DNA from 4 places in the Paractinoplanes hotanensis genome. Region 3 is predicted to be linked to each of the others. Evidence: riboswitches for the same ligand, from Rfam matches in the RefSeq annotation. Region 3 holds a riboswitch; each other region holds the start of a gene.
The links. Region 3 has a riboswitch for cyclic di-AMP ahead of LXN57_RS17925 (coiled-coil domain-containing protein). Riboswitches for the same ligand answer to the same signal wherever they lie in the genome.

Region 1 (4,154 bases), on a different contig from region 3:
GCCGGTGAGTCCACCACGATCACAGTGAGTGCTGACGCCACCGCGGCACGGACGAGCGGAGCGATCCGGATCACCGCGACGGCCCCGTCGATCACCCGGACGCGGGACCTGACGGTCACGGTCAACAGCGGCGCGCGGTGCGCCGCCACCAGCACCACGGCCGTGCCGATCCCCGACAACACGACGGTGACCAGCACCGTCACGATCGACGGGTGCACCGCCACGCCGTCGGCGACGAGCGGGGTCGAGGTGCACATCCGGCACACCTACATCGGTGACCTGGTGGTCAGCCTGATCGCCCCCGACGGCACGGCCTACGTCCTGCACAACCGGGCCGAAGGCAGCACCGACAACATCGACCGGACGTACGCGGTCAACCTGGCCGGCGAGACTGCCGACGGCACCTGGACCCTGCGGGTGCAGGACGCCGCCACGGTCGACACCGGCGCCCTGACCGGCTGGACCCTCTCGCTGTGACGGATCGCGGTGCCCGCCGTCCGGGCGGGCACCGCTGTCCCCCGCACGCTCCGGACGACGCCCGACCGGCTCAGCCCGGTGCGCGCGCGGACATAAGCTGAGTGCCATGGATCGAGCGACCGACCTGCGCTGGTACGAGGCGCTGCAGCAGATCTTGGCGGGCGCCCACCTGTGGCGTCCGGACGAGGTCGCCCCCGCCCTCGACGTGGTGATGGCGCGGCTCAGGATCCGCACCCGCATCTGGGTGGTCAACTACGAGCAGACGGCGCTGACCCCCCTGCCGCAGCCGGGTCCGGCGCCCGAGGTCCTGCCGATCGACGGCACCCTGCCGGGCCGGGTGTTCACCCGGGTCCGCTCCGCTCCGGCCGGCGACGGGCCCGGCTACCGCTGGTGGACCCCGATGGTCGACGGCACCGACCGCCTCGGCGTGATCGAGTTCGTCGGCGGTGACGCCGCCGTGGCCCGTGAAGAGGCCTTCCCGGAGCGTTGTGAACTGGTCGCCGGCCTCGTCGGCCACCTGATGAACAGCGCGAAGCAGCGCGGCGACCACCTGGAACGGGCCCGCCGGTCCCAGCCGATGTCGACCGCCGCCGAGCTGCTGTGGGCGTCGCTGCCACCGCTGACCGCCAGCTTCGACCGGGCCGTGGTCAGCGCCGTCCTCCAGCCCTGCTACGACGTGGGCGGGGACGGATTCGACTACGCAGTCGACGACGGTGTCATGTGGCTCGCGGTGCTGGACGCGGCGGGCCGCGGGCTGGAGGCCGGCCTGACGTGCACGGTCGCGCTGGCCGCGCTCCGGGCGGCCCGGCGGGCCGGCGGGGGACTGGTCGATCAGGCGCGGGCGGTCGACACCGCGCTGACCGGGCAGTTCCGCGACAGCCGCTTCGCCACCGCCGTACTGGCCGAACTGCACCTGGACACCGGCCGGCTGCGCTACCTCAACGCCGGGCATCCGGCCCCGGTCGTGCTGCGCGGCGGGCGCGCGGTGCTCGAGCTCAAGGCCGGTCGCCGCCTGCCGCTGGGCTTGCCCGACGCGGCGGCCGAGGTGGCCGAGGAGACGTTCGAGCCGGACGACCGGCTGCTGCTCTACACCGACGGCGTGACCGAGGCGCGAACGTCCGGCGGCGAACGGTTCGGCCTGTTCCGCATGATCGACCTGGTGGAACGCAACGCCGCAGCCGCGCTGCCCGCGCCCGAGACGGTGCGCCGGCTGGCCCGGGCGGTCATCGAGCACCAGGGCCGGCCGCCTGCCGACGACGCCACGCTCGTGCTCGTCGAGTGGTCGGCGGCCGCTTCGTTGAATACTCTGCCGACGGCAACGCAGCCGGACGAGATCGAGGAACCAGCATGACCGAACAGCTGACGGTGACCGTCGGTAAGGCCGACGGCCGGGACACCGTGCTGACCGTGAGCGGTGAACTCGACCGTGACGTCACTCACGTGCTCGAGGAAGCCGGCGAGGCCGCGCTGGCCTCCGGCGTCGAACGACTGGTGCTCGACCTGCGCGGCCTGACGTTCTGCGACTCGAGCGGCCTGCGCATCCTCGTCCAGCTGCACCGGCTGGCCGAGGACCGGGGCGTCTCGCTGCGCCTGGCCGAGCTGCACCCGTCGGTCTCGACGGTGGTCGAGGTCGTCAACCTCGACCGAATGCTTGCGCTGTACCCGACGGTCGCGGCTGCGCTGCTCCGACCTGCGGGTTAAGGCCGATACGGGCCACTCGCCGGGACATTCGCGGATCTGAGAGCCTTTTCACCTTCCGCCCTTCGGGCTTGGCCGTACGGGCCCGGGCGTGGATACCGTCGGCCGGTCCGCGAACGTGGACGCCCCGGGCGGAACGCCGAATCCCTGCCGCCGCCCCGAGGGAAACGAACCCAGGCATGGAGCGGGGGAACCACACGTTCCTCGGCGCGCCGACGCGCGCCTCGGGGTGAAGCCGCCACGTGCGGCCGGGCACCTCAGCCCGAACCCGACAGCTCACCTCGCAGGCGTGGAGGTAGCTCTCTCATGGCATTTGCACAGAAGACCCGTGTCGCGCTCGGACTGGCGGCCGCGGGTGTCGCCGGCGCGGTCAGCCTGCTCGGCCCGGCCTCCCCGGCCCAGGCCGCAGTGAACTGGGACGCCATCGCCAAGTGCGAGTCCGGTGGCAACTGGAGCATCAACACCGGCAACGGCTACTACGGTGGCCTGCAGTTCAGCCGCAGCACGTGGAAGGCGTACGGCGGCACGAAGTACGCCGCGACCGCGAACAAGGCCACCAAGGCCGAGCAGATCAGAATCGCCGAGAAGGTGCTGAAGGGCCAGGGCATCGGCGCCTGGCCGACCTGCGGCAAGAAGGCCGGCGCAGCCAAGGCAGCCGCCAAGAAGTCGACCGCCGCGAAGAAGTCGGCGACCGCGAAGAAGTCGGCGACCGCGAAGAAGTCGGCGACCGCCAAGAAGGCGACGGCCGCCAAGAAGTCGACGGTCAAGGCCACGGGCAAGCACTACGTCGTCCGCTCCGGCGACACCCTGGCCAAGATCGCCGCCAAGAATCACGTCAAGGGCGGCTGGAAGACCCTTTACCAGCTGAACAAGTCGATCCTGGACAGCCCGGACATGATCTTCCCGGGTCAGCGCCTGGCGCTCTGACCGCTACCGCCCCGGCCCCGGTTGCGGGGCCGGGGCGGCTCGGAGCCGATCGAGCACGCTCGGAGCCTGCGGCGACATCGCCGTGGGTGCGGCCACGCTCGGTGCAGGCGGCGGATCTCGCCGTGGGTGCGGCCACGCTCAGAGCAGGCGGCGGATCTCGCCGTAGGTGCGGTAGAAGCCGCCGCGGGCGGCCTCGCGCACGCCGGTCACGACGTAGCGGCTGCCGCGTTCGCGGATGCCCTTGGGGAACTGGACCTGCCAATCCTGGTGGTAGCCGGACGAGACCACGCGGATGCGCAGGCGGCCGCCCTCTTCGATGCACTCGACGACCACGCCGCCGGCGATGTCGTGGACGACCTCGACCGTTGTGGACGGCACGACGGCCGGCATGCGGGGCGGGGCCTTCACGTCGACCGGCTCGGGGATCGTGCCCGCGACGGCGGCCTGGATGGCCGGCTCGCTCGCGTCGATGCAGGACAGCGATCCGTCGGTGGTGACGATGTAGAGGCGCTCGTCGTGGTATTGCATCGAGTAGGCCGAGCCGCAACCGGTGGACAGCTTCCACAGGCGGGCGCCCGAGGTGTCGAAGCAGTAGATCGAGGAGCTGCTGTCGCCGGCGAAGATGTAGCGACCGTTTTCGGCGGTGGCGCAGGAGAAGACGGGGGCGTCGCACTCGTACGTCCGGCGGTGGACACCGTTCTTGCCGAGCTGGACGACCTGGCGCCGCCCGGTGCCGGCGTAGAGCGAGTCGCCCTCCTGCCAGCCGAACAGCACATTGCTGGTTCGCGTGTTCCACAGCTCCTGCCCGGTGCGCCAGTCGTAGCTGGTGACGCCCTTGGAGTGGCCGTGGTGCACGGCCCGGGTGTCGCAGCGGACCATCCAGGCGCTGGAGCCGTGGCCCTGACGGCGCCAGAGGAACTCGTCCTCGTGGTCGATGGCGGCGATGCCGCCGCCGGAGTCGGAGACCCCGAGCACGCCGTCGTGGATGTCGAGCCAGTAGATGTCGATGTCGGCGGCGATGCGGTAGGCCAGCCGGGGCACCTTGCCGGAGA
Region 2 (4,154 bases), on a different contig from region 3:
CGTGGCTCGGCCGCCGGGTCACCGGCGACACCATGCTCGGCTGCGGCAAGTGCGCCCGCTGCACCAACGGGCGCCAGCACCTCTGCGCCGACCGCTACGAGATCGGGGTCCGCCGGGGCTGGCCCGGTGCGCTGGCGGAACAGTTGCCGGTGCCGGCGAGGGCGCTGTTCGCGTTGCCGGGCGAGGTCGACGCCACCCTGGGGGCGCTGGTCGAGCCGGGCGGCAACGCGCTGCGCGCGGTCCGGGCGGCCCAGCCCGCGCCGGGCCGGACGGTGCTGGTCATGGGGCCGGGCACGATCGGTCTGCTGGCCGCGATGTTCGCCCGGGCCGGCGGGGCCGACGTGCACCTGCTGGGCGCGACGGCCGAGTCGCTGACGTTCGCCCGCTCTCTCGGCTTCGGCCACGCCTGGACGCGCGACGAACTGCCGGCCGTGCCGTACGACGCGGTCATCGACGCCACCAACGCGGTGTCGCTGCCGGCGTTCGCACTCGACCGCGTCGAGCCCGGCGGGCGGGTCGTCTGCATCGGCCTCGCCCCCGAACCGTCCCTGGTGGACACTCGTCAGGCCGTGCTGAAGGACGTCACTGTGACGGGCATTCTGAGCGCATCCGGCGGCCTGGCGGCGACCATCGAGGCGTACGCTTCCGGGGCTGTCGACCCGCGGCCGCTGGTCGCCGAGACGGTCGGGCTCGGCCAGGCGGCCGAGGTGCTGGCCGGCCGGCGCAGCGGATCAGCACCCAAGATTCACATCGACCCCCGAGGGTGAAGCCAGGAGCGCCTGCTGCCGGCGACCGGGTCGAGCTCGCGGCCCGCTTCGCGCAGCCCGGCAACCTGTCGCACACGTTGTCCGCCGTGCATCCCGCAGATCGCCGACGCTGGCCGTGAACTCCCATGAACCGACGTCGGGGGGCAAGGGGTGTCGACCGACTGGTGGCCGGCCGAGGTGGTGCAGCACGACCGCCGCAGCCCCGACATCGCCGTGTTCCGATGCCGGACGTTCCAGCCCCTGCCGTTCCGGGCCGGCCAGCATGTGCCGATCGAGTGCCCGTACCTGCCGTGGCGCTCGGCCTCGTACTCGATAGCCAACGCCCCGCGTCTCGACCAGGTGCTCGAGTTCCACGTGCGCGCACCGGCCCGCCCTCTTCCGGGTCCGGACGGCCGCATCGGCCCGGCGGATCCTCGCGTGTCGGCCGCGCTGGTCCATCGGCTCAAGCTGGGCGACACGCTGCGGCTGGGCGCACCGCGGGGATCGCTGACGCTGGATCCGTACTCGCGTCGTGATCTGGTTTTTGTCCCGGCGGGAACAGGGCTGGCTCCGGCCAAGGCGCTGATCGAGGAGTTGTCCCGCTTCAACCGGACGCGCTGGATCCACCTCTTCCGCGGCGAGCGCGACGACCGGGATTTCTATGACCGCCGGGCGCTGGACCTGCTCGCCGGGCGTCACCCGTGGCTGACCATCGTGCGGGCCAAGGCCGATGTGGCCGACCTGGTGACCGCCCACGGCCCGTGGCCCGACCACGACTTCTACGTCAGCGGCCCGCCCGCGACGGTCGCCGAGATCGTCCGCCGCCTGGAATCCTGCCGGGTACCCACTGCGCGCGTCCGCTACGACGCCCTCAACCTGTGCTGACGGAACCCGTGCGCGGGCCCGGGCTCAGAATCGGAGCCGCTGGCCGGGGAAGATCCGGTGCGGGCTCGACAGGGCGCCGCTGTTGAGGCGGTAGAGGGCGCGCCAGCCGCCGGCGATGTCGGTTCGCTCGGCGATCACGGCGAGTGTGTCGCCCGGGCGTACGACATAGGAGCGTCCGGCCGGCTGGGCGGCGAGCTGGGCCTGCGGCGCCGGAGTGCGGGCTCTGCGTCCGCAGGTCGGCCAGGCGCCGATGCCCTGCCCGTCCAGCACCCGTTCGGCGATCTGGATCTGCTCGGCGCGGGTCGCCCGGTCGGCGGTGGCCGCGAAGCGCGATCCGCCGTAGGCCCGCCACGTGCGGCGGCTGAACTGGAGGCCGCCGTAGTAGCCGTTGCCGGTGTTGATGCTCCAGTTGCCCCGCGATTCACAGTGGGCGATGGCATCCCAGTTGACGTCGGCCTGAGCCGCCGTTGCGGGCGCTCCCACCAGAGCGCCGGTGAGCACGGCGAGAACCGTCACGAGGCGACGGAGCGGGCCGGACTTGTGGATTTGTGGCATGACAGAAAGACCCTCCACGCCTACGAGGTCAGCTGTCGGGTTCGGGCTGAGGTGCCCGGCCGCGCGAAATGGCGGCTTCACCCCGAGGCGCGCACGAGCGCGCCGAGGAACCTGGGTCCCCCGTTCCATGCCGTGAGTTGGGTGTCCGGCGGGCGGCGGCTGGACTCGGCGTTCCGCCCGCGGGGCCGATCGCACATCTGTGCAGGTCATCGGCCAAATGGGTACGACTGCAAACGGATCGAGACTAAACCCGCCGAGCGGCTTCGGGGGCGCTGATGGAGAATCCACCACCATGAGCGACCGCGTTCGGGACCATGAAATCGTCGTCTACGGCGCCTCCGGGTTCGTCGGCGCCTTGACCGCCCGCTACCTCGCCGAGCACGCCCCGGCGGGCACCCGGATCGCGCTGGCCGGGCGGTCCGAGACGAAGCTGGCAGCCGTGCGCGACCAACTCGGCGTCGACTGGCCCACCCTCGTGGCCGACGCCGCCGACACCGGCGCGCTCGCCCGGCTGGCCGCCTCGACCCAGGTCGTGATCAGCACCGTGGGGCCCTACCTGAAATACGGCGCGGCGCTGACCCGGGCCTGCGCCGAGGCCGGCGCCGACTACGTCGACCTGACCGGCGAGGTCGTGTTCGCCCGGCAGAGCATCGACGCCAACCACGACCGGGCCCGCACGACCGGGGCCCGGATCGTGCACTCGTGCGGCTTCGACTCGATCCCGTCCGACATCGGCGTGCACGTGCTGGCTCAGCAGGTGGCGGCGGACGGCGCGGGGGAGCTCACCGACACCACCATGGTCGTGACCAGCCTGCGGGGCGGGGTCAGCGGCGGCACCATCGACACGCTGCGCCACCAGCTCGACGTGGTCAAGAACGATCGCCGCCTGCGGCGCGTAGCTGCCAGCCCCTATTCGCTGAGCCCCGACCGCGACAGCGAACCCGACCTGGGCCGGCAGGGCGACATGGCCACGGTCAGCGGTTCCGACGTGCACCCCTCGCTGCGCGGCACGCTGGCGCCTTTCGTGATGGCGTCCTACAACACGCGGGTCGTGCGCCGCAGCAACGCCCTGCACAACCATCGGTACGGCCGGCGCTTCCGCTACCGCGAGACCATGAGTGTCGGCCGGTCGCCGCTCTCGCCGCTGATCGCCAACGGCCTCAAGCTCGGGCTCGGCGCGCTGGTCGCCGGGATGATGCTGCCGCCGACCAGGTTCGTGCTCGACCGGGTGCTCCCCAAGCCCGGCAGCGGCCCCAGCCCGCAGGCACAGCGTGACGGCCACTTCACCTTCGACTTCTTCACCACCACGACGACCGGCGCCCACTACACGGCACGTTTCCGTGCCCAGGGCGACCCGGGCTACGCGGCCACCGCCGTCATGCTCGCCGAGTCGGCGCTGGTGCTGGTCCACGACCGCGAGTCGCTGCCGCCGTCGCCGGGCGGTGTGCTGACCCCGGCCACGGCCCTGGGCGACGCGCTGGTCAACCGCCTGCGGGCGGCCGGAATGGAGATCACCGCGCGCAAACTCTGACGTCGGCTTCGCTCGCCTGTTGCTTGTCGGCTTCGCTCGCCCGTTGCTTGTCGGTGAGCCCGGCCGCGTCGGCGCTAGAGGTCGGCTGCGGTGGCGGTGAGGGCCAGGGCGATGCCGGTGAGGTGCTCGGCCAGGTGCTCCGGGTCGCCGGCCATGTCGTGCGAGATCCAGTCGATCAGCACTTCGCTGAGGCCGGCCACCAGCGCCAGCAGCGTCCGGTCGTACCCGATCTGGTCTTTGGGCGTGCCCACCGCCCGCCTCAGCACGGCGTCGACGAACTGGGCGTCCTCGCGCAGCACCCCGCGTCGCCGGGTCTCCATGCGGGGCGCGTTCACATAGATCACGCGGGCGCTTTCCGGGTGGTTGCGCAGCATGGTGACCAGGGTGTGCAGGGCGGGCCGGAACAGCTCCGCGAGGGTCGCCGGCTTCTCGGGGAC
Region 3 (4,154 bases):
GAGAGGTGCACGTGGTTCGTGTGGTCGCTGGAAGGGTCCCCGTTTCCTCGGGAGTACGACTTCCAGCCACTGCTCGGCAGCCAGATGCGTTTGAACCAAATGACGTAGAGCACGCCCAGCCGGCTCGAGTTGCTGATGAAGTAGTTGGCCAGCCGGGTGCCGTACGTCTTGTCACCGCCCGACGCGACCCCGCCGAAGCCGTTCTTCTCGGCCGCGAAGTCGCACGCCTGGCCCTTGGGGTGCTCGCCGCTGTTCTGCTCGCGGAAGCACGCCACGTAGCGGGTGAACCCGTCGGCCTGAGCCTCCTTGAGCGCGTGCAGCGTGCGGGGCGTCAGGCAGCCGCTGGTGGTGGGGTCTTTCCGGGTGCAGCCCTCTTCGGACAGCGAGCCGTCCCGGTTGCGCGGAGCCGGGCTGGCCTTGTTGCTCGAACTGGCCTGACTGTCCGACGGCTCGTCGGCGTCCTCGCCGGCGTTCGCCGCCTTCAGCGCGTTCTCGGCCTGCACCTTGCGCTTGGCCATGAGGTTGACCTGCTTCTGCTGGTTGCGCACCTCGGCGTCGATGGCGAGCTTGGCCCGCTGCTGCGCGTCCCGGTTGGCCTTCAGATCGGCCACAGCGGCGTTTTCCTTGACCGCCACGGTCTCGAGCGTCTCGGCCCGATCGAGGAAGCTGCCGGACGAGTTGGCCGTGAGCAGCGCGGTCATCGGCCCGAGGCGGCCGGTGCGGTACGACTGCTGGACGATCTCGTCGATCGCGGCCTGGCGCGGGCCGAGTTCGGCGTCGAGCTGCTTGACCTTCGCGGCCAGTTGGGTTTGCCGCTTGCGGGAGTTGGTCAGCGCCTCCTGGGCCTCGAGGAAGCCCTTGGAGGCGGCCTGGAGCTGCTGGATCAGGGACTTGGGAGCGCCCTCGCCGTCGTCGCCGTTGTCGCCGGGGGCCGCGCCGGCCGGACCGGCCACCGCGACCGCGAGGCCGGAGATCGCGATGAGCAACGCCAATGACGATGCCAATCTTCGCCGGACAGTCTTGTGCCGCACACCTGTTCCTTCCGTCGGCCGCCGACCGAGTTAGCTGACGGGTTCGGGACGGAAGTGATCCCTACCGCTTGCGCGGATTCACCCCGGAAAGATTGGTTCCCCGGCTCGCCGTGAAGGCGATTAGGCGGCGGCCCCCTGGGGGTGAGGACCGCCACCGACCATACCCAACTCATCGAGCAATCGACAGTTATCGCACGCAGTGCAATTCGACCACGACCATCAGTCACGAGAATTACGGAATGTGTTGGCATGACTACGAAATTTGCCATTCCGCAGCGCTGAAGCGAAGCGAACTCTCGGGTAAACTGGCCGCCGGTTCTGCCACCGAGGCACCGCCCCCGAGGTGCCGGCAGGCCACCGCCCAATCGCCGCGAGGCGAGCCGGGGAACCAGGTCAGTGGGGTGTATCCGCGCAAGCGGTAGGGATCGCTTCCGTCCCGAACCCGTCAGCTAACCCGGTCGGCGGTTTACCGGAAGGAACTGCATTGACCGTACGACCCCGCCGGTGGCTGATGCTTGCCCTGGCGCCGATCGTGGCCCTGTCTTTCCTGGCCGCACCCGCTTCCCCGGCGAGCGCCGAGCCTGATGGCTCCTCGGCCACGCCCGACGAGGCGGGCGGCTCAGTCGCCAAGAACGCGACTCTGGACGACGTCATCGAGTCCTCGAACCGCAAATTCGTCGCCGCCAAGGCCGCGGTGGCGAGGTCGACGAAGGCGCAGAAGCGGCTGGCCGCCGAGATCAAGGTGGCCCAGGGCCGGCGCCTCGCCCTGTTGCCCGAGGTCAACGCGATCGCCGCGCAGCAGTACCGCACCGGCCACCTCGGCACGGCCGGCTTCCTGCTGGGCAGCCAGGGCTCGAGCGACTTCCTGCAGAAGGCCGTCTCGCTCGAAGAGATCAACACCATTCAGGACCGCAAGCTGGCCGAGCTGAACAAGGCGATCGACCAGGTCAACTCGAAGAAGGCCGCGCTCGACGCCGAGGTCAAGAAGCAGCAGACCAGCCTGGTCGTGATGCGCAAGCAGAAAGAGGCCGCGGACAAGGCCCTCGCCCTGGTCGGCGGTCAGAGCCTGACCCAGGGCGTCGTGCTCGCCGAGTCACCGACCGCGGCGCCGGCTCCGCGCGACTCGAACGGCGGCTTCCCGAGCCTGCCCTGCAACGTCGACGACCCGACGACCGGCGGCTGCATCACCGCGCGCACGCTGCACATGTTGAAGGAAACGCAGAAGGCCGGCTTCGATCGGTTCGTCGGCTGTCATCGCAACGGCGGGCCGTTCGAACACCCGAAGGGCCGGGCCTGCGACTGGTCGTTGCAGGATCGGGGCTTCGCGGTCGCGCACAACGCGGACATGAAGACCTACGGCAACAACCTGATGGCATTCCTCGTGCGTAATGCCGACCGCCTCGGCATCTATTACGTCATCTGGTACAAGCAGATCTGGTTCCCGACCAGGGGCTGGAGTTCCTACAGCGGGCCAAGCGCGCACACCGACCATGTGCACGTGTCGATGCTCTGATATCGAGAGGCGAGAAGCCTCGAGTACGCGAAAAGGGGCCCCGGAGAAATCCGGGGCCCCTTTTGCTGTCCGCTTACGAGGTGGCCCGCCGAACCGGAGCACGCCCCGCCGGCTGGACCGGCGCGGGGCCGACCGGGTGCGCCGGTGGAATGGGCACCGTCACCGGCTTGACCTGGGTGACCTCGACGTCCTTGCCGTGGTGCTGGAGCACCAGGCGAGCCGATCCGCCGCCGTTGCGCAGCGAGTACGTGGCGTCCTCCGCGGTCACGTTCACCCGCAGCCGCAGCCCGCGCCAGAGCAGCGAGAACTCCAGGTTGTTGATCCGGCTGGGCAGGCGCGGCGCGAACGACAACTGACCGTTGAAGTCGCGCATGCCGCCCAGACCGGCCACCAGCGAGATCCACGTGCCGGCCAGCGACGCGATGTGCAGGCCGTCCCGCGAGTTCTGGTGCAGGTCGTGCAGGTCCATCAGGGCGGCCTCGCCCAGGTAGTCGTGGGCCAGCTCGAGGTGGCCCACCTCGGCCGCCATCACGGCCTGGACGCAGGCCGACAGCGACGAGTCGCGCACCGTACGGGCGTCGTAGTAGGCGAAGTTGCGGGCCTTCTCCTCCGGGGTGAAGGCGTCACCGCGGATGTACATCGCCATGACCAGGTCGGCCTGCTTGACCACCTGCTTGCGGTACAGGTCGAAGTACGGGTAGTTGAGCAGCAGCGGGTACGCCTCGGGTGGGGTGTTCTCGAAGTCCCACTCCTGCAGCCGCGTGAAGCCCTCGGACTGCTGGTGGACGCCCAGCTCCTTGTCGAACGGGATGTGCACCGAGGCCGCCGCGTCCCGCCAGCTCGCCGTCTCCTCGTCGTCCACGCCCAGCTTGCGGGCGAGGTCGGGGTGCCGCTTGGCCGCATCGGCCGCGGCCAGCATGTTCTGCTGGGCCAGCAGGTTGGTGTAGATGTTGTCGTCGACCACGGCCGTGTACTCGTCCGGGCCGGTGACGCCGTCGATGTGGAAGCGGCCGTGCCGGTCGTGGTGCCCCAGCGAGCGCCACAGCCGGGCGGTCTCGATCAGCAGCTCGAGGCCGACCTCACGCTCGAAGTCGTAGTCGCCGGTGGCCTGCACGTAGCGGCGGACCGCGTCGGCGATGTCGGCGCCGATGTGGAAGCCCGCCGTGCCGGCCGGCCAGTAGGCCGAGCACTCCTGCCCGCGGATCGTGCGCCACGGGAAGGCCGCACCCTGCAGACCGAGCGTCTGAGCCCGCTCCCGGGCCAGGTCGAGCGTCGAGTGGCGCCAGCGCAGCACGTCGGCCGCCGCGGACGGCTGGGTGTACGTGAGGGCGGGCAGCACGAAGGTCTCGGCGTCCCAGAACGTGTGGCCGTCGTATCCGGGCCCGGAGAGGCCCTTGGAGCCGATCGGCCGCTGCTCGGCCCGGGCGCCGGCCTGGAGCGTGTGGAACAGTCCGAAGCGGACCGCCTGCTGCACCTCGGGGTCGCCCTCGACCTTGACGTCGGAGTGGTCCCAGAAGGCGTCCAGGTAGTCGCGCTGGGCCTCGACCAGGCCCTCCCAGCCGTCCAGCCGGGCGCTGGCCAGTGCCGCGCCGACCTGGTCGCGTACGGCG
Region 4 (4,154 bases), on a different contig from region 3:
GGTGTTCATGGTGCCTCGCGTCACCCGCCGGTCACTGTGGTATTCGTCACCTCACCAACCGGATGGCCAGCCGGCTCCGAACCGTTGTGGAAGGGGACGTCATCCGCAGGGATGTCACCCGGACGGGCTAGTGAACTGCACGGCCGCGTGCCGCATTGTGGCAGGTGGTCCCGTTCGGTGAAGTGCGGGATCTTTTTGGTGGTGGTTTGTTTCAGCCCTGTCCCGCAGCTGCCGATCCAGCACGGTGAACCTGGCGCGCCCCGGGAACGTACTGGGTGGTGACGGACGTCCCAAGGTCTTTGGTGATGGGCGTCGCTGTGAGGGACGAGGGGCCGATGGTGTCATGAAGCGAGCGACGGGTATGAGTCTGTCTGCGCGACGCACCTGTCGCGGGGCCGAATGCCGTAACGCAGGAGCCCTGTTCAGCAACTACGCACTCGGCTCTCAGCTGTCACCCAGGCATTCGTGACACTTTCGACCCACCAGCCGGAATCAGTGCAGCCAACCATTTGTTGTGTAGATGCCAAGCAACCGCAATGTGCAAACTGCGGACGTTACGGGGAGGAACCGATGAACACAGGTGTCACCCGTAACGGGGTAAGTAGTGATGGCAATGAGGGGACCGTGGGCAACGTGGAGAAGAACACCGTGATGCGGACCGACCAGGTCGCCGAGGAGCGTGACCTTGTCGGCGTCTACCTGCACGAGATCTCCCGGACTCCGCTGCTGGACGCCGCCCGGGAGGTTGAGCTCTCCAAGTCGATCGAGGCCGGCCTCTACGCCGAGCACCTGCTCGAGTCGGGCGAGGTCCGGCGCGGTGTGAGCCGGGAGGAACTGGAGCGCCTCGTCACCGAGGGGCGCAAGGCGAAGGATCTGTTCATCCGGGCCAACCTGCGACTGGTCGTGTCGATCGCCCGGCGCTACGTGCGCTCCGGCATGCCGATGCTCGACCTGATCCAGGAGGGCAACACCGGCCTGGTCCGCGCGGTCGAGAAGTTCGACTACGAGCGCGGCTACAAGTTCTCGACCTACGCCACGTGGTGGGTGCGCCAGGCGATCAGCCGGGCCATCGCCCAGCAGGAGCGCACCGTGCGCCTCCCGGTCCACCTGGTCGAAGACGTCAACCGCATGCGCAACGTCACCCGCCAGCTCGTCCGCGAGCTCGGCAGTGACCCCGAGCCCGAGCAGATCGCGACCGCTCTCGGCGTGACCGTCGAGCGCGTCAACGAGCTCACCCGCTGGGCCCAGGACACGGTTTCCCTCGACACCCCGGTCGGCGACGACGGCGACACCAACCTCGGCGACCTGGTCGCCGACAGCGACGCCCCCTCGCCGGAAGAGATCGTGCTGACCGCCCTGGAGCGCCAGCGCATCGAGGGTCTGCTCAACCACCTCGACGACCGGTCGGCCGGCATCATGCGGGCCCGCTACGGCCTCGAGGACGGCCGCGAGCACTCGCTCACCGAGGTGGCTTCCCGCTTCTCGCTGAGCCGTGAGCGCATCCGTCAGCTCGAGATCCAGGCGCTCGGCCGGCTGCGCGAGCTGGCCCGGGCCGAGGGCCTGCAGGCCGCCTGACGTTCCGCCTTCCTTCCCCCCGTTACTCACAAGACGCGAAAGGCCGGTACCCCGAGGGGTACCGGCCTTCTCCGGTTCTCGAGCCGGTCTAGTTGACCCGGCCGTAGCCGTACGGCGTCATGATGTTCATGCCGCGCTTCTTCACCACCGTGCCCGAGTGCGGCGCGTCGATGATCTGACCACCGCCCACATAGAGGGCGACATGGCCGAGACTCCGGTAGAACACGAGGTCACCCGGTTGCAGGTCGCCCTTGCTGATATGGGTGACTTCGTTCCACTGGGCCTTGGTCTGGTGCGACAAGGACTTGCCGGCCGCCCGCCACGCCGCCGAGGTCAGCCCCGAGCAGTCGTAGCTGCCCGGACCGTCCGCGCCGAACAGGTACGGCTTACCGAGCTGGTTGTACGCGAACGTGACAGCGGCACCAGCCTTGCCGGAGATCTGCGGGATCGGGCCGGTGTACTTGCTGCCCTTCTCCTGCCCCTGGCCGAAGGCCGCCTCGCGCATCGCGAACAGCTTCTTGAGGTCTTTCTGGATCGACCCCTTCTGCGCGTTCAGCGCGTTCACCTGGGCCGTCTGCTTGACCTGGGTCGCCTTGAGGGCGGCCTGCTTCTCGGCGAAGCCCTGGGTGGCCGCGGTGAAGGTGTCGATGTCGCGCTGGTTGGACTTCGTGATCAAGTCCAGGTACGCCATGCGGTCCATCATGCTGTCCTGGCCGCCGCCGGTGAGCAGCGCGCTCATCGGCCCGACGCGACCCTGCTTGTAGGACGTGGTGGCCAGATTGCCCACCTGGGCGCTGGCGGCCTTCAGCTTCGCCTGAGCGGGCTTGAGGGACGCCTGGAGCTTGACCTGATCAGCCTGGGTCTTCTTCAGGTTGATCCGCATCTGGTTGTACTTCTCGGTGATGTCCTCGAGCTTGTTGGACGCCGTCTCGATCTGCTTCTTCAGCTCGCTGGCGGACGGGGCCGCGTGTGCGGCTGTCCCCAGCGAGCCGGTGATCGCGACAGCGAGCGCCGCGACGACGAGGACCCGAAGCCTCGTGCGGGGGTGGGGCACCGGTCAGTGGCCTTTCTTCCGCTCGGCCGCCTACCGGGTCAGCTGACGGGCTCGGGTGGGAAGAACACCCTTCCGCTCGCGCGGATTCGCCCCGATGACACGGTTCCCCGGTTCTGTCGGACGCGCATGGCGCCACGAAGATTCGGCGGCGTTGGCCGGCGCCACGGGAGGGGGAGTGGCTGCGGACCGAACCAACCGCATTAACTTATCGGCGGGATCATCAAAAGCAAGGGCCCACAGAGTGATTTAAGACAATGGCCCGATACGCGTTAATGATCCCGATAACAGCAAGTGATTCGACGACCGCAATGCGTGCGGCCGGACTGTCAAACGGGACTTTTCGTCAACTCGGCGGCGGGCACCCATTCCCGGGTCACCTTACGCTCGGCCCAGAAAGACAGGAACGGGATCGTGCCGCTCAACATCACCAGGATCATGCGGCCGAACGGCCAGTGGGCCCGGCGCGACAGATCGAACGTGGCGACCAGATAGACCATGAACAGGAAACCGTGCGCGGGCCCGACGGCCGCGACCACGACCGGGTTGTCCGCGAGATATTTCAACGGCATGCCGACCACGACGAGCGCGAGCAGGCAGACGCCGACGATCCACGCGATGATCCGGTAGCGGGTCAGGGCACCCTGCACTTTGCTTCTGTCCTATCCGGGATAGTCGCCCGGGCGGGCGCCGGGGTGGGCGTTGAGCCAGGCGAGATAGTCGTTGTAGGCGACCAGTTCGGGGTCGTCGGCATCCGGGGTGGAGCGGACGGCCACGCGTACCGGCCGGCCGACCGTAACAGCCTTGCCTGGGAGCTGTTCCTGGGCCTTTTCCGGCGGAGCGGGCTCTGCCGGGTGGCCGCCTTTCCGACGGGCGAGTTGAACCTCGCGGAACCAGAGGAACACGACGAAGGCCGCGAAGACCGGCCACTCGAACATGTAGCCCCAGCTGATCGCGTTGCCCTCCTGGGCGCGGCTGAACTGCCACCAGCCCAGGATCAGGCAGCCCGCGGTCAGCACCACCGCCAGGACATGCCGGACGATCCACGCCGGCGTCCACAGGCCCTTCATGCCCAGAAGCGTACCGGCGCGTGTTTGGCCGCGGCCCGCACGGGCAACCGTCCTGGCGTTCGCCACACCCCTCGGTGGCTGTCCTGGCCCGAAACGACCGGAGGTGCACGATGACAGAAGCTCACGGTGACTCACCGTTGATGGAAACCGGGATCGACCCCGCCTCACTGAGCGAGGACGACCTGTTCCGCGAACTCAGCAGCCTCTACCGGGCCCGTCTCGCGACGCTCCGCCACGGCCCCGACGCCGCCCTGTCGAACCACTTCAAGCGGACGGCCGACCTGGAGACGGAGTACATCACCCGCTATCCCAGCCGCGAGGTCGACACCGACCGGCTCACCCAGGCGTTCTAGGGAGAATCTTGACCGAGTCGCTGGGCGCGCGGCTGACGCGCGTCGGACAGTCGTATGCCCCCCACGAGCATCGCCCGCTGGTCGGCTACGTGACGGCGATGGGCG

Region 1: it holds a riboswitch for cyclic di-AMP, as region 3 does, so the genes downstream of both, LXN57_RS45525 (LysM peptidoglycan-binding domain-containing protein) here and LXN57_RS17925 (coiled-coil domain-containing protein) in region 3, are expected to answer to the same signal.
Region 2: it holds a riboswitch for cyclic di-AMP, as region 3 does, so the genes downstream of both, LXN57_RS30900 (LysM peptidoglycan-binding domain-containing protein) here and LXN57_RS17925 (coiled-coil domain-containing protein) in region 3, are expected to answer to the same signal.
Region 4: it holds a riboswitch for cyclic di-AMP, as region 3 does, so the genes downstream of both, LXN57_RS24065 (C40 family peptidase) here and LXN57_RS17925 (coiled-coil domain-containing protein) in region 3, are expected to answer to the same signal.

What each region holds. Positions count from the first base shown of each region.
Region 1 is NZ_JAMQOL010000084.1:21,063-25,216, forward strand. It holds gene LXN57_RS45510 (M4 family metallopeptidase) at 1-477, shown strand, start outside; gene LXN57_RS45515 (PP2C family protein-serine/threonine phosphatase) at 584-1,828, shown strand; gene LXN57_RS45520 (STAS domain-containing protein) at 1,825-2,178, shown strand; cyclic di-AMP (ydaO/yuaA leader) riboswitch at 2,334-2,479, shown strand; gene LXN57_RS45525 (LysM peptidoglycan-binding domain-containing protein) at 2,482-3,102, shown strand; gene LXN57_RS45530 (WGR domain-containing protein) at 3,241-4,154, opposite strand, start outside.
Region 2 is NZ_JAMQOL010000044.1:154,904-159,057, reverse strand. It holds gene LXN57_RS30910 (zinc-dependent alcohol dehydrogenase) at 1-767, shown strand, start outside; gene LXN57_RS30905 (FAD-binding oxidoreductase) at 918-1,631, shown strand; gene LXN57_RS30900 (LysM peptidoglycan-binding domain-containing protein) at 1,656-2,147, opposite strand; cyclic di-AMP (ydaO/yuaA leader) riboswitch at 2,192-2,337, opposite strand; gene LXN57_RS30895 (saccharopine dehydrogenase family protein) at 2,479-3,717, shown strand; gene LXN57_RS30890 (TetR/AcrR family transcriptional regulator) at 3,792-4,154, opposite strand, start outside.
Region 3 is NZ_JAMQOL010000022.1:94,080-98,233, reverse strand. It holds gene LXN57_RS17930 (coiled-coil domain-containing protein) at 1-1,031, opposite strand, end outside; cyclic di-AMP (ydaO/yuaA leader) riboswitch at 1,035-1,168, opposite strand; cyclic di-AMP (ydaO/yuaA leader) riboswitch at 1,380-1,512, shown strand; gene LXN57_RS17925 (coiled-coil domain-containing protein) at 1,516-2,544, shown strand; gene LXN57_RS17920 (glycoside hydrolase family 65 protein) at 2,618-4,154, opposite strand, start outside.
Region 4 is NZ_JAMQOL010000034.1:33,747-37,900, reverse strand. It holds gene LXN57_RS24070 (sigma-70 family RNA polymerase sigma factor) at 571-1,575, shown strand; gene LXN57_RS24065 (C40 family peptidase) at 1,664-2,629, opposite strand; cyclic di-AMP (ydaO/yuaA leader) riboswitch at 2,642-2,787, opposite strand; gene LXN57_RS24060 (DUF3817 domain-containing protein) at 2,956-3,276, opposite strand; gene LXN57_RS24055 (hypothetical protein) at 3,289-3,696, opposite strand; gene LXN57_RS24050 (DUF6158 family protein) at 3,837-4,049, shown strand; gene LXN57_RS24045 (DUF1360 domain-containing protein) at 4,055-4,154, shown strand, end outside.